DNA from 4 places in the Bacillus paranthracis genome. Region 1 is predicted to be linked to each of the others. Evidence: riboswitches for the same ligand, from Rfam matches in the RefSeq annotation. Region 1 holds a riboswitch; each other region holds the start of a gene.

Region 1 (5,121 bases):
TTAACAAACGAAGTCACAGATGAAGAGAGTAACGTTTCACTTTATATAAGATATAGAAAGAAGCTTACGTAAAAAACGTAAGCTTCTTTTTTATGTAAGTGTGTGTAACCGTTAAGCCGCATTGGGTTTTGTCGGTGAGTACGCGAAACTTTACGGTTACACGACACTTATTCATATGAGTAAAGGGTTATTCCAACAGAAAGTTTGCGCTTAAGCGATTGGGCCGCCTAAGTTAATAATGTCTTCAGATACGCTGTCGAACTTTTTGAAGTTAGCTTTGAATTCATTTGCAAGTTCGATTGCTTTTGCTTTATAAGCAGCTTTATCAGCCCAAGTTTGTTCAGGCATTAACACTTCGTCAGGTACACCTGGTACGTGAAGTGGAACTTCAAGACCGAAGATGTCATGTTTAGCTGTTTCAGTTTTCGCAAGTTCACCGCTTAATGCTGCTTGAATCATTGCACGAGTGTAACCTAAGTTCATACGTTTACCAACGCCGTATTCGCCACCAGTCCAGCCAGTGTTTACTAAGAATACTTTCGCATCGTGTTTCTCAATTTTTTCACCAAGCATTTCAGCATAGCGAGATGCATCAAGTGGTAAGAATGGTGAACCGAAGCAAGTTGAGAATGTTGCTTGCGGAGATGTAACACCGCGCTCTGTTCCTGCTAGTTTACTAGTGTAACCACTTAAGAAGTGATACATAGCTTGTTCTTTTGATAACTTACTGATTGGAGGCAATACGCCAGATGCATCAGCAGTTAAGAAGATAATTGTATTTGGGTGTCCTGCAACACTTGGCAGTACGATATTGTCAATCGCATGCATAGGGTATGCAGCACGAGTATTTTCTGTTAAAGTAGTATCGTTATAGTCTGCGATACGCGTTTGGTCATTAATGATAACGTTTTCTAAAACAGATCCAAATGTGATTGCATCGAAAATTTGTGGTTCTTTCTCGTGAGAAAGGTTTACACATTTCGCGTAGCAACCGCCTTCAATATTGAATACACCGTTATCAGACCAACCGTGCTCATCATCACCGATTAATTTACGGTTTGGATCAGCAGATAATGTTGTTTTACCTGTTCCAGATAAACCGAAGAATAATGCTACATCGCCTTCTTCACCTACGTTTGCAGAGCAATGCATAGAAAGGATATCTTGTTCAGGTAATAAGAAGTTCATAATAGAGAAGATTGATTTTTTCATTTCTCCAGCGTATTCTGTACCACCAATTAGTACGATACGTTTTTCGAATGAAACCATAATGAATGCTTCAGAGTTTGTACCGTCAACAGCTGGATCAGCTTTGAAATTCGGTGCAGAAACAATTGTGAACTCTGATTCATGAGTTGTTAATTCTTCTTCAGTTGGACGAATGAATAGTTGATGTACAAATAAATTGTGCCATGCATATTCATTAATAACTTGAATTGGTAGGCGGTAATTGCGGTCAGCGCCTGCAAATCCTTTGAAGACGAATAACTCTTCTTTCTCTTTTAAGTATTCTAAAACTTTCGTATATAATTTATTAAAATGTTCTTCAGAAATCGGTTGGTTCACTGCTCCCCAAGCAATTTTGTCAGCAACCGATGCTTCTTTCACAATAAATTTATCTTTAGGAGAACGTCCTGTATATTTTCCAGTTGAAGCAGAAACGGCACCAGTCGAAGTTAATTTCCCTTCATTTCGCATTAATACTTTTTCCACTAATTGCGGAACACTTAGTTGAATCTGTGCATTGCTTCCGTTCAATAATTCGTGTAAACCAATTTGGACATTCACAGTACTCATATTTATATACCATCCTTTTCATTTAATGAAATATTTCTCGTAATCCCCAATAAGAGTATAACACAATTATATAAATAATGTATACTATTTATTTCTTTTTGTTTGTGTGAATACATTATTTCCTTATTAATATTTCATTTTAGGCGCATTGAGAAAAACTTTCACGAAAATGTGAATATTAATTGACAAATGAATATCATTTCTTTAGTATAGGTTGGGACGGATACTCTCTTATCCCGAGCTGGCGGAGGGACAGGCCCGATGAAGCCCAGCAACCTCACTTGTATTGGTAAACACAAGTGAATAGGTGCTAAAACCTGTGCGAGGCTACAGGTCTCGAACGATAAGAGCGAAGGGCAAAAAGCAGTATGCAAGTAGCAAATTAAACCTTTCCTCTCTATTATGTAGGAAAGGTTTTTCTGTATGCTTGTGTGGGAGAATAAATGTATGTCGCAATCTGTGGCAAATTAAGGATGAGTTCCGTACAATATATACAATTACTGTAGGGAGGTTTACCACATGACAAAAAAACGTCATCTGTTCACATCTGAGTCTGTAACTGAAGGACATCCAGATAAAATTTGTGACCAAATTTCTGATTCAATTTTAGATGCGATCTTATCAAAAGACGCAAATGCACGTGTAGCTTGTGAAACAACTGTAACAACTGGTTTAGTATTGGTAGCGGGGGAAATTACGACTTCTACTTACGTAGATATTCCAAAAATCGTTCGTGAAACAATTCAAGGCATTGGTTACACACGCGCAAAATACGGATTCGATGCAGAAACTTGTGCAGTTTTAACATCTATCGATGAGCAATCTGCTGACATCGCTATGGGTGTTGACCAAGCGCTAGAAGCACGCGAAGGTCAAATGACTGACGCTGAGATTGAGGCAATTGGTGCAGGAGACCAAGGTTTAATGTTTGGTTTCGCATGTAATGAAACACAAGAGTTAATGCCACTTCCAATCTCGCTTGCTCACAAATTAGCTCGCCGTTTAACTGAAGTACGTAAAAATGATACATTATCATACCTACGTCCGGATGGAAAAACGCAAGTTACAGTTGAGTATGATGAAAATGGTAAACCAGTACGTGTTGATACTATCGTAATTTCTACACAACATCACCCAGATGTTACATGGGAAGAAATCGATCGCGACTTAAAAGAGCACGTAATTAAAGCTGTAGTACCAGCAGAATTAATCGATGGAGAAACGAAATTCTTCATTAACCCAACTGGCCGCTTCGTAATTGGTGGACCACAAGGTGATGCTGGTTTAACAGGACGTAAAATCATCGTTGATACTTACGGTGGATACGCTCGCCATGGTGGCGGTGCATTCTCTGGTAAAGATGCAACGAAAGTTGACCGTTCTGCAGCATATGCAGCTCGTTATGTTGCGAAAAACATCGTAGCAGCTGGTCTTGCTGAAAAAGCAGAAGTACAACTTGCATACGCAATCGGTGTAGCACAACCAGTATCAATTTCAGTTGATACATTCGGCACTGGTAAAGTATCTGAAGACGTATTAGTAGAACTAGTTCGTAACAACTTCGATCTTCGCCCAGCTGGTATTATTAAAATGCTAGACTTACGTCGCCCAATTTACAAACAAACTGCAGCTTACGGCCACTTCGGACGTACTGATGTAGATCTATCATGGGAACGTACAGACAAAGCTGCAGCTTTAAAAGAGCAAGCTGGTCTATAATATATGAAAAAAAGCTTTGCGCAGTGAGCGCAAAGCTTTTTTTATATATAATTACGTTGGAATAAAGCGAAGAATTCAATATCATGCCAAGTGCCATTGCGGAATATAGCTTCTTTACAAGTTCCTTCATGTTGAAAACCGAGCGATTTATATAATTTAATTGCTCTATCGTTAAAAGAAAATACTCGTAAAGAAAGGCGATGTAAATTTAATTCTAAAAATGCATAATCCAATAATAAGATGAAAGCTTCCTTCCCATAACCTTGCCCCCAGTAACTCTTGTTACCAATATCAATAATACATTCAGCGTTTCGATTATACGAATCAATATGAATTAAAGAAGTAATACCAATTGAAAGATGCGTAGCTTTTTCTTCAATGATATAGCTCTTAGAGTTCGGAGAATGAATAAATTGCTGGCAAAGTTTTTCTGTGTCTTGAAGGGAATATTTATCAAGAGTGAGAGTAGTTGAACTCATAACGTCCATATCATTATGCCATTTATAATATGTTAGAATATCATCTTCGGAAAACTTTCGTAACTGGATACGGTTTGATTCAAACAATGTAAGTCCCCCTTTTGTATTTACTATTTTTTGTTCATTATTTCAACACAAGAGCTACAATAAATCTCTCCTTCTAGCTCAATATACTTTTTCATATTCGTCATGCCATTTGCCGGAAGCGGCATATGAATCCATGCTTTTTCATATGTTTGTATTTCTTTTTGGCATGATTTACAAACAGTTGGCTTTTTTTGAAACATGTGAAATTAACTTTTCATTTGACGTGCTTTGCCCGCACAAAATGCACTGCTTAGTAAAAATAGCGTGGCGCATATAATACTTACTAATGTAGCGTATGGAATTGCGCCTTTTAGAGAAAAGCCGACAGTGATGGAAGCGATAAATAAGAGGATGAATGTTGTTGTTAATTTTTTGTATAGTTCCATAATAGGTAGACCTCCAATTTATTTTTTAGTACAAGTTTTAAAATTGAATTCTATGTATGTAGAAAATATAAAGAGTAGCTAAAGGTGTGTAGTCTAAGGAGTATAAGAAAGTACACTTTCCTTTTTGTGGGTTATTATACTTATATTGTATCATGGCGCATTGTTGGCTTCATACATAATTGTGTAAAGATATGTATGATAAAATGAAGAAAAGTCTTTAAGAAAGGAAAGATGAAAAAATGAGCGTAACCGAACATAAAAAACAAGCGCCCAAAGAAGTGCGCTGCAAGATTGTAACAATTTCCGATACACGTACAGAAGAGACAGATAAGAGCGGACAACTATTACATGAACTATTAAAAGAAGCAGGCCATACAGTGACTTCTTATGAAATTGTGAAAGATGATAAAGAAAGTATTCAGCAAGCTGTGTTAGCTGGTTATCATAGGGAAGACGTAGATGTTGTATTAACAAATGGCGGAACTGGTATTACGAAACGCGATGTGACGATTGAAGCAGTATCAGCGTTATTACATAAAGAAATTGTCGGATTTGGTGAGTTGTTCCGCATGATTAGTTATTTAGAAGATATCGGAAGCAGCGCAATGTTAAGTAGAGCAATTGGTGGTACAATTGGGCGCAAAGTAGTCTTC
Region 2 (5,121 bases), 640 kb from region 1:
TTTATTGGCAGTCACAACATGCTTCCCGCTTTGTAAAGCTTGCAAAATATATGCTTTTGCATCATCAATGCCACCCATTACTTCGATGACAACGTCGATGTTTGGATTGTCTAAAATTTCATGTGCATCTTGTGTTAATAGAGTAGAAGGTACCTCTACTTCTCTCTCTTTTTCAATATTTTGTACTAGCACTTTCGTTACTTTTACAGGACAACCTACTTGGTGTATAAGTCGCTCTTGGTGATCTGTAATGATACGAACTACTCCGCTACCAACTGTCCCAAGACCTAATAAGCCAACTTGAATTTCTTTCATAATACTGTCCACCCCTCAAAAATTGTGTTTAGATGAAATTATATGAATAAAAAATCTGAAAAACAATGTTTTTTGAACATTCGGAAAAATATAGGTTAATCTTTACAAAGAAAACGTTGCCACGTGTGACACAATCTTTTTTTATAATACATAAGGGGTTTCTTGATACACGTAATAATTCAGCCAATTAGAGAATAATAGATTCCCATGGCTTCTCCACCTTACAAGCGGCTTCTCATTTGGATTATTATGCTTAAAATAGTTTTTCGGCACATCAATATTTAACCCTTTTTGGCGGTCCCGTTCGTATTCTTGCTTTAACGTATCACAACTATATTCACTATGCCCGAGCGCAAACACTTGTCTTCCTTCTTGCCCAATAACAAGGTGAACACCTGCTTCCTCAGAGTTTGCTAATAATGTTAATTCTTTCACCTCTCTAATATCACTCTCTCGTACTTCTGTATGACGCGAATGCGGGGCGAAAAACAATTCATCAAAACCTTGTAACAGTTTCACATGTTGCTCACGGACTTCATGTTCAAATACACCAAACATTTTTTCCTTAAGAGGATACTTTGGAACGCCATAATGATGATACAAACCAGCCTGTGCCCCCCAGCAAATATGAAGCGTAGATGTTACATTCGTTTTTGAATACTCCATAATACGTTTAAGCTCTTCCCAATAATCTACCTCTTCAAAAGAAAGGGTTTCAACTGGTGCTCCTGTAATAATGAGTCCATCAAATTTCTCATTCTCAATATCACGGAATGTTTTATAGAAACTCGTTAAATGTTCCTGTGCAACATTACGAGACAAATGCGATTCCATATGAAGTAAATGAACATCTAATTGCAACGGTGTATTTCCAATTAAACGAAGTAATTGCGCTTCTGTTTCTTGCTTTGTAGGCATTAAATTTAATATAGCAATTTTCAATGCCCGGATATCTTGTGTTTCTGCTCGCTCTTTTGTCATTACAAAAATATTTTCCTCCTGCAACACTTTGCGAGCTGGCAAATCTTTATCAATTATGATCGGCATGTTGTTTGCCTCCGACTAGCGCTGCTTCTAAATCTGCAATAATATCCGAAACATCTTCTATGCCAACTGATAAACGAATTAAATCTGATGTGACGCCAGCTAAGCGCTGATCTTCGGCACTTAATTGTCTATGCGTTGTACTAGCAGGATGTATAACGCAAGTTCGCGCATCAGCCACATGCGTTACGAGAGTTGCTAGTTTTACATTTGAAATAAATTCTTTTGCTGCTTCTAATCCTCCCTTAATGCCGAATGTTAAAACACCACTAGCACCTTTTTTCAAATACTTTTGTGCTAACGAGTAATTTTCATTACTATTTAATCCCGGATAGTTCACCCATTCAATACGTTCATGATCAGCAAGCCATTTAGCAACTGCAAGAGCATTTTCACTATGACGCTCCATTCGTAAATGCAATGTTTCTAAGCCGATATTGCTAATATACGCATTAAATGGGCTCATACAGTTTCCGTAGTCTCTTAATAATTGAACACGTGCCTTCACAATATAAGCTGCTGCACCAAAATTTTGAACGTAACTTACGCCGTGATAACTTGGATCCGGTTCAACTAGTTCAGGATATTTCCCGTTTGTCCAATCGAAGTTCCCTCCGTCAATTACAATGCCACCTAACGAACTTGCATGACCATCAATATATTTTGTCGTAGAATGAACGATAATATTTGCTCCATGTTCAAATGCTTGGCATAAATAAGGAGTTGCTAATGTATTATCCACGATAAAAGGTACTTCCAACTCTTTCGCTGCATCTGAAAGTTCTTTGAAATTTAAAACGTTCATCGCCGGATTTCCTAGCGATTCTGCATAAACGAGTTTCGTCTTATCATTAGCAAGGGCCACAATTTCATCAGCAGTTAAATTCGGATTAAAGAATGTAACATCGATACCAAGTTTACGCAAACTCACTCCAAATAAATTAAACGTCCCGCCATAAACTGTGGAAGAACAAAGCAAGTGGTCTCCGCTACTACAAATATTTAAAACAGCAAGCATAATAGCAGCTTGCCCAGAAGCCGTTGCAACAGCACCTACACCACCCTCTAAATCCGCTAACTTTTGCTCAAATGCAGCTAAAGTAGGATTTCCAATACGCGTGTAGATATATCCTTCTGCCTCTAAATTAAATAGCGCTGCTAAATCATCTGAAGTATCGTATTTATACGTTGTACTTTGATAAAGCGGTAAAACACGCGGTTCACCATTCTTTGGCGTATAGCCACCTTGCACACAAATCGTTCCTTTCCCCCATGATTCTCCCATTTCTCATTCTCCTTTCTTTTATACAAAATAAAAAACTGCCCCTTTCCTGAAAACAAGAAAGGAGCAGTTTGAAACACGCTCTAAAGGCTCTTTCTTATCTCTCAGGGTTATTACCTGCAGGATTTGGCACAATTCCGTTATACGGCTGTTGCCAAGGTTTCATCGGGCCTGTCCCTCCACCTTTTCTTGATAAGACTATGCAATTACCGTTGATTTTATAGCAATAATTTCCTCATGTCAATTAGTTTTTCTGAATGTTCTAAATTAAATACAAAGAACTTAATGTACATAACAGAAGAAATATATTCTATATCCATTTGAAAAAGACCTTTTAAAACCTCCGCTTAATTTACTATTACCAATGCTTGGGGCAGCTACTATCGGAAATGCATTTCCACTTCCAAAACATAACGAAACTACAAATAAAAAAAATAGGCAGTGTGGACAAAGGTTCCACTGCCTATTCTCATTACACATGTTGCTTCAATAATGCATATAACTCCTCAAAATTATGCACTTCATATGTCGGTATAATCCCACTATCATTTAATTTCCTTTCTGGATTAAACCAACAAGTATCAATTCCCGCTACATATCCACCTTTCATATCAGCGCTTAATGAATCCCCAATAATGAGCCCTTCTTCAGGAACAAAGTTAGGAATCCTTTCAAAAACATAATCAAAATACTCTTTCATCGGCTTTTGATAACCTGTATCTTCAGAAACGAAAATATCTTGAAACAAGGCATGTAACCCTGCATTACGTAATCGTTTATCTTGCGTCTTAGAAATACCGTTTGTCACTATATATAAATCGTACTCACTTTGAATTTGATTTATAAATTGTAAGGCACCTTCCATGAGCTGATTTCCTTCTTCTAAGTAACTGCGATAATTATTTTCGAATAATATCCCATCTACTTCTTCCCCGTATTCTTTAAACAAAATTGAAAATCGTGTATTTACAACTTCATCACGATTTATTTTACCTTCTTCAAAAGCAGTCCAAAGACTTTTATTAATTTTTTTATATTGCGCTTCAATCTCGCTAGTGAGAGACATCCCTTTCTCTTCAAAAAGCATACGTAATGCCGATTTTTCTGCCTTTTGAAAATCCAACAATGTATCATCTACATCGAATAATAATGTTTTATATTTTTTCATAAGCCCTTCACACTCTCTTTTCTACAAAAACAAATTTACGTAAATCGTATCATTCTTTCTTGTAAAAATAATAGGAGATATCTCATACTAAACATGAGGTGAAAACATGAAAGTCAGCAGAAATAGCGAAGAAATCTCTCATTACATACAAACTTACAATTTCCATACTCTTTTTTCTTTTGATATCTTACCGTATGCTGAACTACATTCCTTTCAGAAGAGAGAAAAGATATGTAATGAAGGGGTCGATGTTCCTTATCTTTATTACTTAATTTCTGGGAAAGCAAAAATATATATGAGTCACAAAAACGGAAAGGTCTCCTTGATTAACTTTATTCAGGCACCTTCGTTCATTGGGGAATTAGGATTAATTGGCGTAGAATCTGTTACGAAAACGGTGGAAGTAATGGAAGATTGTATATGCTTAGCGCTTCCTCTTAAAGATTGTCAGCATCTTTTGTTACAAGATGCTACCTTTCTACAGAAACTATGCAAATTTATCGGTGAGAAAACCATTACCCGAACAGAAAGTTATGCTAAAAATAATAGTTATCCGTTCGAAAATCGATTAGCGGCGTTTATTCTATTAACAGAACAAAATAACAGTTATATAGAAAAACATACTGAGGTTTCGGAATACTTAAATGTTAGCTACCGTCACCTTTTATATGTATTAAACCAATTTTGCCAACAAAATTACTTAAAGAAAGATGGAAGAACCTATTACATACAAGATCGAATTCAGTTAGAAAAACTAGCTGACGAACTTAAAATATAAAAAAGTAGCATTAACGTTTATCTGTTAATGCTACTTTTTTGAGTGACGATTCTATTTTCAATTAAAATTTACTTGCTACTTTAGCTGCTTCTTCAAGACCAGCTGTAATGATTTCTTCTGCTTTATCTGGGAATTGGTTATGTCCTTCAATAACTACTGTTTCCATGTTTGTTGCGCCGAAGAAGCCCATCATGCTTGCTACATATTTAACAGCCATTTCTACTTCTGCTGCTGGACCTTCAGAGTATACACCGCCGCGCGCGTTTAATAATGCAATCTTCTTATCTCCAATTAGACCAACTGGACCTTCTGGCGTATATTTAAACGTTTTACCAGCACGGTTTAAATAATCAATATATGTGTGTAACACTGCTGGAATCGTTAAGTTCCATAATGGGAAACCGAAAACGACTTTATCAGCTTCTAGGAATTGATTTAAATACTTATCAGCAACTGCTACTGCTTTTGCTTCCTCTTCAGTTAAATCAAACCCTTTACCAGCTTTGAATGTACCATTAATCATATCTACGCCTA
Region 3 (5,121 bases), 2.2 Mb from region 1:
TCACTTTCAGAAAAACCTAAGTCTTTATTTAAACCGTGGCGTATATTATCTCCATCAAGTACATAGTTTCCAATATTCTTTTCAAATAGTTTACGAGCAACCGCGTTCGCTACTGTAGATTTACCCGAAGCTGATAAACCAGTAAACCAAATTACAAAACTATGATGCCCATTCTTCACTCTTCTCTCATCTTTTGAAACAGAAGTTGTATGCCAAGTAATATTCGTATCCATTTCATTCTCTCCCTATTCTGTTACTACTTCTTTTTTCAAACCTTTAATTAGTACCTCTACTACCTCTTTACGACTAAATGTACTTGGCGGAATCTCACCGTTTCTTAATAGTTCTCTTACTTTCGTACCCGATAAAATAACATGATCTTCTTTTCCGTGCGGGCATGTTTTCGTCGAAGCCATCGCTTCACATTTCGTACAGTAAAAACTATGTTCAAAAAATAACGGTGTAATCCCTAACTCTTCCACTGTAAAGTTTGTAAAAATTTCTTGTGCTTCATAAGTTCCGTAATAATCTCCTACCCCAGCATGATCGCGCCCTACGATAAAGTGGGTACATCCAAAATTCTTTCTAACTAATGCATGGAATATTGCTTCCCTCGGTCCTGCGTAACGCATTGCCGCAGGAAATACACTTAAAAAGACACGATCTTTCGGATAATAGTTTTGAAGTAATACTTCATAGCTTTCCATCCTTACATCAGCTGGAATATCATCCGACTTCGTTTCCCCAACGAGCGGATTTAAAAAGAGTCCATCTACAATTTCAAGAGCAGATTTTTGAATATATTCATGGGCACGATGCACCGGGTTCCTCGTTTGAAATCCTACTACTGTTTTCCAACCACGTTTTTTAAATTCTTCTCTCGTTTCAATTGGGTCTAAATGATAAGAAGGAAACGGATTATTTTCAAAGCGTTTCGTCAGTACAATAGCTCCTCCGACGTAAACGTTCGGTCTTTCGTATAATTTTTTCACTCCAGGATGAGCCTCATCCGTCGTTTTATACACTAGTAACGCTTCTTTTTCCTTATCAGGCACAAAAATATCTTCTATTTGAATGACACCATATACATTTCCACCGTTAACAAGTTTTACTTCCTCTCCAACTTTTAGCGTCTCTGCTACTTCTTCTGTTACTGGTAATGTAATGGGTATACTCCAAACGCTCCCATTAGCTAAACGAAGCGTTTCTACAACCGAATCATAATCTTTCTTTCCTAAAAAACCAGTAAGCGGGCTATATCCCCCTGTCGCTAATAGTTCTAAATCACTTAACGCAATGTTATCTAGCCCAATTTCTTTTTCAATTTGTAATACGTCATATGTCTCGTCTACACGGTTTACTAATTCGTTTACTGTACTCATGTTCTATATCCCCTCTTAGTTTTATTTCAAGATTCATCTTATTGATAATGAAGACCACATTCAGTTTTCACTTTCCCAGCCCATCTACCATCTCTTGAATCGCCACCCTCTCCTACAGGCAACGTACACTTCTCACACCCAATACTTGGATATCCAATATCATGTAATGGGTTATACGGCAAGCTATGCTTGTATACATATCGCCATACCTCTTTCCACGTCCAATGAATGAGCGGACAAACTTTAATAGATTGAAAGCGATGATCTTGATTTATAAACTTTGTATGCTTACGCGTTTCTGATTGTTCCCTCCTCAACCCCGATATCCACGCTTTTTCATTCGCTAATGATTCTTCTAATGGTAAAATTTTCCTAATATTACAACAAAGGTTAGGATTGCTTTCCCATAGCTTGTTACCATGCAAGTTGGCTTGTTCATCAAGTGTAAGTTTTGGCTGTTTTTCTATAATATTTAATGAAGGAAATCGTTCCCGCACTTTTTGAATTAATTCATACGTTTCTTGAAAATGTACGTTAGTATCTAAAAAAACAACTTTAGCAGATGGATTTACTTGGTTAATAAGATGCAGCAGTACCATCCCTTCCACTCCGAAGCTACATGCGTATACAATTTCACTTTTATATTCTTTATAAGCCCAACTTAATGCAGATAACGCGCCTTTCGTTTCATCTTCTTCTGAAAATGAAACATCATTTTCTTCCCACGTTTCATACGTCAACATGTTTTTTCCCCCTGTAAAAGCAAAAAGACGGTTTTAACCTAATAAAATAGGTTAAAACCGCCTCTAGTTTTTCTAGTCAGCGCTTTTTACTTTAAACGTACTTTTTCACTTCTCTCTAATTGAATGACTTTTCCATCTTGCACAACAATTGTAATTGAACCATATTTCATATCAGCAAGCATCGCTTCAATTTTCTCAGATACTTCCTCAAAATGTTCCCGTACACTCACGCGAACAGCCCCCCTTTTTATTCATAAAAAAAATCTTTCCCATTTCGAAAAGACTGTTCGGTAATATATTTTACCTTATCTTTCAAAATGGATTCCATTTTGCTGGATTTAGCACCTTGCTTTCTATAAGCAGGTTGCCGAGCTTCGCCGGGCCAGTTCCCTCCGCTTCTCTTGATAAGCTTTGTATTTGTATTTTATCATAATTCTGATTTTTTTCAATCCTAGTTTTCCGATATATTTTAATTATTTTATTTTACAAAAAAGGAATTGCCCATCCGAACAACTCCTTTTTCCTCATTTAAACAAGTTCTTTAATACGTATGCGATCGTTCCCAATAATATTTTCATATGTTTCGCGCTCTACAACAATTTGTGATGTACCGCCTTTCACGAAGACGACAGCTGGTCTACGAATCCGATTATAATTATTCGCCATCGAGTACCCGTATGCCCCTGTACAAGAAATCGCTAGTAAATCGGCAGAGGCAACTTTCGGTAAAGTAATATCCCAAATTAACATATCTCCACTCTCACAGCATTTCCCTGCAATCGAAACAACTTCCTCGTTCTCATCATTCCCTCGATTCGCTAACATCGCTTCATAACGAGCGTTATATAAAGCAGGTCTTAAATTATCAGTCATCCCACCATCCACTGATACATATTTCCGAATACCCGGAATGTCCTTCACAGATCCGACTGTATAAAGTGTCGTTCCAGCATCACCTACAATGCTACGACCTGGTTCAACCCATATTTCCGGTAGTGGATATTCACATACTGTAAATTGTTCTCTCACCGCACTTGTTACAGCTCGCACATATGTCTCAAGAGTTAATGGTGTATCTGATTCTGTATAGCGTATTCCGAATCCTCCGCCCACATTTAGCACTTTTACTACATAGTTTGTTCGCTCTCTCAATTCTTCTAAAAATTGATGAAGAACTTCAATCGCTCGCACAAAGCCAGCCGTTTCAAATATTTGTGATCCGATATGTGAATGAATTCCTAACACGTTATAATTTGATTTTTGTAAAGCAAGCTCAATTGCCTGCATCGCTTGACCATTTGACACGCCAAATCCAAATTTTGAATCATCTTGACCTGTTGTAATATATTCATGTGTGTGCGCCTCTACTCCGGGCGTTACACGAATTAATATGTTCACAAATTTCCCATGTTGCACTGCTAAATCATGCAAAATTTCTAATTCTAAGAAGTTATCTACGACAAAACAACCAATATTCGCCTGAAGAGCCATCACAATTTCTTCATCTGTTTTGTTATTGCCATGAAAATGAATGCGCGATGCAGGAAATCCTGCTTGTAGTGCAGTATATAATTCTCCTCCAGAAACAACATCTAATGACATATTCTCTTCACGAGCTACTCGGCACATCTCCATGCACAAGAACGCCTTGCTTGCATATGCTACTTGATAAGAGAACCCACTTTCTTTAAAAGCACGATGAAACGCGCGGCACTTTCCTCGAATTGACTCTTCATCGTATACATAAAGTGGTGTTCCATATTGTTTTGCTAGCTGCGTCGTGTCGCACCCTCCAATTTCTAAGTGTCCTTGCCCATTGATTCGGCTTGTGCCGTGTAAATACATTTGAATTCCTCCCTTATTTCCTCTAAAACTCATAACCCCAATCTTCTATTCATTGCAGCACGCTTTTAGATAGACAAAAAACGCGCGGAACAATGTTCACACGCGTTTCTTATTAGGAAAAATATATATTGAAAAAATAAACGAGTTGTTATCTCCTCAAAATAAGAAACCGCATCAACATCTCCAAATAGCTCTCCATAAAATAAATCTTATGACAGTACTACATTTATTCAATGCAGTCCCAATATATGAATAAGATGGTTATTCTTATATTTCGGCAATAGTCCCTTTCAACCTATGATCACAGATTCCATTAAATCTCCCATAGCTTACTCTTTCCTATCGCGGCCTCTACCTTTGAGAGTAGATGAGGTAAGTCTATTTAATTTTCAAACATCTAATTGTTGCTATTAACAATACCAAAGGACCATTTTATTTGTCAAACAATTTTTTATATTGCTTTTTGACAGTTTAGTTTCGTATCGTTTGGTAAGCGCTTTACTGAAACCTTTGTCACTTCCCATTCACCTTCTTCGTTATTAAATGTAATCGTTACCTTCTCAAATGGTGGCGCAATTTTCCCTGCAACACGTTCATACTTAGTCACTTCAATACTCGCTTGAAATAAATATGTACCGCTATACACTTTTTTTAAACTAATAATTTTCGGGCATTGATAAGGCTTCAAGCTCCCATATTGTTTTTCGATTGCTTTATTTATTTTCGGAAATAACACAGAATAAAGGGCATCTTCCATAAGAGGTGCATCATACTCTGCTACCGACACACTTGGTGAAGCAAAAAGTATAACACTACTGCATACTATAAAATATAATAATTTTCGCATTATAACCTCCGTATTGTTACACGATTCTTTCCGCGCACGATAATAATCATACATAGAAACTCCATTTTATTGTCTCCTACTGCCCTTTTTCTACTCAATTGTTATAAAAAAGTCCACAACTCTCTTTTATTTTCGTATAATGATACTCATAGTATAATAAACATAATAATAAAGGACTGTTCGTATATATAAAATGAGGCGCTAATCAAATAGGCCCACAAGAACCGTCATGCTTTTTAGGAGAGGAGTATATTATGCTACAACGTCTGTTTCCAAAACTGCGATTCGCACTCGTTGCAGTCGT
Region 4 (5,121 bases), 920 kb from region 1:
AGGGTTAGTGCGTGCCCATACGGTTATCTATGCTTCTAATGCGAAAATATTTGCAACAGGTTCGACGCAAAAAGAAGCGCTTGAGAATTATAAAAATGCGCTGAGTGGAAGCGGAGATTCATTTAGACCGACTTCAAATGGAAAAGAGGCGCAAAAAGAAGGCGTTGTACAACGTGTATATAAAGAAAAATCAGGTGAAAATACAATTGTTTATGTACTGTTGGAGAACGAACAAAAAGTGTTTATGATACCTGCGAAAAAGTTCCCATATGCTATGTTTACAGAAGTGGGAGATCCAATTCAAATCACATATTTAGATACAGGAGAGGCGATGTCTTCCGTATCTAAATTTACAAATAGTAATTTGAACAAGTAAAGCGATAGAGATTCTATCGCTTTTTTTTACAAAATTAAACAGGAAAATGCGCTATACTTGACGTATGTTTATGTTGTAACTATAATTGTTACGATTTAGTATGTATAGGAAAGGGTGAACGAAAAAAGTGAATGAAGTTAATCAGGAAATATATAAGCCTGTAAAGATGAACAGGTTATGGATGATTCTTGTATTAGGAACACTTACGGCGATTGGACCATTATCTATTGATATGTATTTGCCTTCGTTACCGAAATTAACGGATGACTTGCAAACAGGTGCATCTCTAGCACAGCTTACATTAACAGCTTGTTTGCTTGGGCTTTCAGTAGGACAATTATTTGTTGGCTCAATTAGTGATATTTACGGAAGACGCAAACCTCTTATTATTGCTCTTATTATTTATGTTGCTTCTTCTTTACTTTGTGCTGTTGCACCATCTATTTGGACTTTAGTATTATTACGCTTCCTACAAGGAGCTTCAGGATCAGCCGGAATTGTTATATCACGTGCAATGGTACGTGACATGTATTCAGGTTCTGAAATGACGAAATTCTTCTCACTGCTTATGTTAGTAAACGGAGCAGCACCTATTTTGGCACCGATTATTGGGGGACAATTATTACAGTTTACAACGTGGCGCGGTGTCTTTATCGTTCTCGGAGCAATAAGTGTATTTATGTTAATATCAGCTACTTTCGTATTACGTGAAACATTACCTCCTGAAGAAAGAGAAACAGGCGGTTTGTCAGGGACGTTAGCGACGTACGGAAAACTGTTAAAGGACCGTTTGTTTATGGGATATGCATTGTCACAAGGATTAGTAACGGCGGCAATGTTTGCATACATTTCGGGCTCACCATTTGTGTTGCAGAACATATACGGAGCATCACCACAGCAATTTAGTTTATTCTTTGCAATCAACGGTATCGGTATTATTATTGCGAGTCAGGTTACGGGTCGTTTAGCAGGGAAAGTGAATGAGAAGACATTATTTGTCTCTGGTATTGTTATTGCAGCTGTTGGTGGTTTATCTTTACTACTAACAATCTTATTAGGAATAGGGTTAATTGGTGTTTTATGCTCGTTATTCCTTGTCGTATCAAGTGTTGGGGTTGTCTCAACAACTGGGTTCTCATTAGCGATGAGAAATCAAAAACAAGCTGCAGGAACAGCATCAGCTTTATTAGGCTTATTACAGTTCATTTCAGGAGCGCTTGTTGCACCGCTAGTAGGTATTGGTGGAAGTAATACCGCATTACCGATGGGTGTTGTAATAGCTCTTTGTGAAATTGGTGCGGTACTATGCTATTTATTTATGGCTAGAAGAAGTGAAAAGCAGTTTGAACTGCAAGCAAGACAAAATTTAGAGGCTTAACAAAAAAGAACTGATTCAAAGGGAATATTTGAATCAGTTCTTTTTTTCATTTCTTTCAAATACCTCATACATATTATTCATGATCGTATCATATAAAATAGCAAGTTTATCCCACACCCAGCGATTACTATCAACTTCTTTTTCCCCGCAGTCGATAATATCGGTATGGTCGGTAATTTTATACGCTTTTTTAACGATAATAGGAGCAATTTTCGGTATACGTGGGATTTCTTTTAAGATATCTGCGAAGTTTCCAATGTAGACATGACCGATGATTTCGATTGTTAATGATTTATCTGATATATTTAGCACTGTATGAAATTGATTTGTATGTTGTTGTTTTAAATATTGGGCTAACTTAAATGGAGCATGCTTCTTTTTTAATACGCGGCGAAGGCTCTCTGTATTTTCGATATGAAGTGATTTTTCGCGAATAAGTACACGAATATCTTCTCCCATAAAAGGCATTGTATTGTACATAGATGATTCTCCTTAAAAACTTACATATGTTTGCGTTATGCATATGTAAGTCTAGCATGGTTTGTTCTTTATGTGTGCTTACAGTTTTGTAAGGTGCTGTAGTAAAGCAGTGCAAAAGTTATTTGTATAAAGTGACGATACTGTGACAAACATGTTGGTATATATATTACGATGTCGTCTTAAGTGTAAAAAGTAGGATGTTCTCGGTATAATAACAAGTGGAGATAAAAGAAACTATAATGAGTAGTAGCTGTAGATAAAAGGAGAAGAAGAGATGAAGAAGGTTTTGGGTATTGCTGTAATGGGAAGTATGATCCTTCTAGCAGGATGTAATGGAAATAAGGATACGAAAGAACCGAAAGAAAAGGTAGAGCAATCTACAGAACAAACAGAAGAAATGAAAGAATACCGTGCAGTACATGAAAAATACGATTTGAAAATGAATAAAGAAATTAATAACGCACTGCAGTTATTTGAAGTGGCAAAAGAAAAGGGCGGTAAGGAAATAACGACTGCTACATATAAAGAAGATGTGCAAAAGGTAACGACGAGCATGTTAGAAGATATTGATCATATACGAAAAGAAATTCGTGTTCCGAAGTCGAAAGAGCAAGAACATGAGGTATATGTCGGTTTCTTGAATGAATCGGAACAAGCAATGAAAAAATTACAGAAGTTAGCTAAAGAAGAAGATTCATCGTTGATTCGTGATATAGAAATTAATTTTGCAACAGCATCGACATACTATAAACGTTTTCAAGCAGAAACGAAAAAATAACCTTGCCTGTGCAAGGTTATTTTTTCTTCTTACCATCGCCGTCTTCATCCTCGGATACTAATACCTTCTGTTCTTCGTGAAATTCGGAAATAGTTTGCCCGGTAATATTATCAAAGGGGGTGTAAAAAGAGGTAATGCTTTTCTTTTTAATGAAAAGTTTATAAAATCCAATGATAACAAGTATAACGATTGTTAATGGTAATCCTATAGTTGCTAGAAGTAAGGGATCCATCATATAACTCCTTTCATATCGGTTTTTTTATTATAGGCGAAAAACTGTAATTTAGATAAATACACTATTAAAAACTGATTTTTCTAAATATACCCAATTTGATTGACTTTTCATTTTTTCAGAATTATAATTCGAAATATACAATTTGAACCAAATAATAAAATAGCAATTTACTTATCCAGAGAGGTAGAGGGACTGGCCCTATGACACCTCAGCAGCGGGTTCTGTAATAGGAACACCGTGCTAATTCCAGCAAGCAAGTCTTGAAAGATAAGTGATGGGCCTTTGTTTATTAAGCCTTGATCTTATTTTTTAAGATCAAGGCTTTTTGTATTCTAAAAAGGGAAAAGGGAGTAATGGAAAAAGCACGTTCATAAAACTAAGTAAATATATGTGTTTAGGGGGTATTGGAGTGTATGTAATTAAAAAATTATCGGTTATGGTGTTCACACTATGGGTTATTACGACGGTGACATTTCTAATTATGCATATTATTCCGGGGGATCCATTTTCATCAGATGCAAAGATCTTTCCGGAGGAAGTTGTGCAAAATATGAGAGCGAAGTATCACCTTGATGAACCGTTATGGAATCAATATGTTGCTTATTTAGACGGCGTAGTTCATTTTGATTTTGGTGAATCTGTTCAATCAACCGGGCAAGGTGTATCAGAAATCATAACAACTGGCTTTGGTCCATCAGCAATTATTGGTTTACAAGCACTTATTATTTCATTGCTAGTCGGAATTGCTGCAGGTACATTTGCTGCTCTCTATCATGGGAAAGTAATTGATTATGGTGTAAGTTTACTTGCCATCCTCGGTATTTCTATTCCGAGTTTTATTTTAGCACCACTATTTATACAAGTATTCGCTATTCAATTCGAGCTCTTACCAGTAGCCTCTTGGGGTACATTTGAACATACGGTATTGCCATCCTTTGCATTAGCGTTAGGACCAATCGCAGTGATTACAAGGTTTGTTCGCTCTAATATGATCGAAGTACTGCAGAGTGATTATATTAAGTTAGCGAGAGCGAAAGGTATACCGATTAAGAAAATTATTATAAGACATGCTCTTCGAAATGCAATTGTTCCGGTACTTACATTTGTTGGGCCGTTAATGGCTGGGTTGTTAACGGGGACTTTTATTATTGAAAAAATCTTTGCAATTCCTGGTCTCGGAAAATATTTTGTAGATAGTATTTTTAACCGAGATTATCCAGTCATTATGGGGACAACGATTTTCTATAGTGCATTATTAATTTTTTGTATTTTCATTACAGACATTATTCATCGTATTGTTGATCCGCGTATTCGTTCTATTACGTAAGGAGGGAGGATATTTAAATGGGTGCTTATGAAATTAATAAACAGTTATTGACAAATGAAGAGAAAAAAGAATTAACGAGAAATAAAGATCAGCAAGCAATTAGCAGAAAAAAAGAAGTGTTTCGTAAGTTTGTATCGAATCCAATCGCAGTTCTAGGAACGGTGACATTGTTACTCATTATTATTTTTTCTCTTATCGGTGAAAGTTTAACCACTTTTACTGCGAGTGAACAAGTAAAAGAGGCGACAAATCTACCTCCTAGTAGTGAGCATTGGTTTGGAACAGATGATTTAGGTAGAGATATTTGGGCGCGTACTTGGGCTGGTGGGAAAATTTCGTTAGTAGTTGGATTAGTAGCAGCTGTTCTTGATATAGGACTTGGTGTACTAATTGGAGGATTTAGTGGATATGTGAGAGGGCGTAATCGCCTTGGAACGTTAATAGATGAGTGGATTGTACGAGGGATTGAAATATTATACGGTATCCCATATTTATTAATTGTAATTTTATTGCTAATCATTATGAAACCAGGACTTTTTACAATTAT

Evidence for each region. A riboswitch is a leader RNA that binds a small molecule or an ion and turns the genes downstream of it on or off. The one in region 1 is predicted to bind S-adenosylmethionine.
Region 2: linked by a shared signal. The riboswitch ahead of NLJ82_RS26670 (bifunctional O-acetylhomoserine aminocarboxypropyltransferase/cysteine synthase) and the one ahead of metK (methionine adenosyltransferase) in region 1 are both predicted to bind S-adenosylmethionine.
Region 3: linked by a shared signal. The riboswitch ahead of NLJ82_RS07375 (YezD family protein) and the one ahead of metK (methionine adenosyltransferase) in region 1 are both predicted to bind S-adenosylmethionine.
Region 4: linked by a shared signal. The riboswitch ahead of NLJ82_RS01095 (ABC transporter permease) and the one ahead of metK (methionine adenosyltransferase) in region 1 are both predicted to bind S-adenosylmethionine.

Annotation. Positions count from the first base shown of each region.
Region 1 covers NZ_CP101135.1:4,513,184-4,518,304, reverse strand. Annotated here, with positions in the region: gene pckA (phosphoenolpyruvate carboxykinase (ATP)) at 211-1,797, opposite strand; SAM riboswitch class I at 2,026-2,147, shown strand; gene metK (methionine adenosyltransferase) at 2,317-3,516, shown strand; gene NLJ82_RS23375 (GNAT family N-acetyltransferase) at 3,558-4,082, opposite strand; gene NLJ82_RS23370 (hypothetical protein) at 4,106-4,282, opposite strand; gene NLJ82_RS23365 (hypothetical protein) at 4,289-4,468, opposite strand; gene NLJ82_RS23360 (MogA/MoaB family molybdenum cofactor biosynthesis protein) at 4,708-5,121, shown strand, end outside.
Region 2 covers NZ_CP101135.1:5,151,081-5,156,201, forward strand. Annotated here, with positions in the region: gene NLJ82_RS26660 (homoserine dehydrogenase) at 1-315, opposite strand, end outside; gene metA (homoserine O-acetyltransferase MetA) at 457-1,362, opposite strand; gene NLJ82_RS26670 (bifunctional O-acetylhomoserine aminocarboxypropyltransferase/cysteine synthase) at 1,346-2,644, opposite strand; SAM riboswitch class I at 2,736-2,840, opposite strand; gene NLJ82_RS26675 (YjjG family noncanonical pyrimidine nucleotidase) at 3,114-3,809, opposite strand; gene NLJ82_RS26680 (transcriptional regulator YeiL) at 3,916-4,587, shown strand; gene NLJ82_RS26685 (FMN-dependent NADH-azoreductase) at 4,649-5,121, opposite strand, start outside.
Region 3 covers NZ_CP101135.1:1,443,875-1,448,995, reverse strand. Annotated here, with positions in the region: gene cysC (adenylyl-sulfate kinase) at 1-233, opposite strand, end outside; gene sat (sulfate adenylyltransferase) at 246-1,382, opposite strand; gene NLJ82_RS07380 (phosphoadenylyl-sulfate reductase) at 1,421-2,125, opposite strand; gene NLJ82_RS07375 (YezD family protein) at 2,212-2,355, opposite strand; SAM riboswitch class I at 2,428-2,536, opposite strand; gene lysA (diaminopimelate decarboxylase) at 2,654-3,970, opposite strand; lysine riboswitch at 4,151-4,332, opposite strand; gene NLJ82_RS07365 (DUF3888 domain-containing protein) at 4,422-4,871, opposite strand; gene NLJ82_RS07360 (LTA synthase family protein) at 5,072-5,121, shown strand, end outside.
Region 4 covers NZ_CP101135.1:188,034-193,154, forward strand. Annotated here, with positions in the region: gene NLJ82_RS01070 (DUF3981 domain-containing protein) at 1-376, shown strand, start outside; gene NLJ82_RS01075 (multidrug effflux MFS transporter) at 543-1,754, shown strand; gene NLJ82_RS01080 (hypothetical protein) at 1,788-2,234, opposite strand; gene NLJ82_RS01085 (hypothetical protein) at 2,509-3,012, shown strand; gene NLJ82_RS01090 (DUF3951 domain-containing protein) at 3,029-3,244, opposite strand; SAM riboswitch class I at 3,416-3,521, shown strand; gene NLJ82_RS01095 (ABC transporter permease) at 3,657-4,574, shown strand; gene NLJ82_RS01100 (ABC transporter permease) at 4,592-5,121, shown strand, end outside.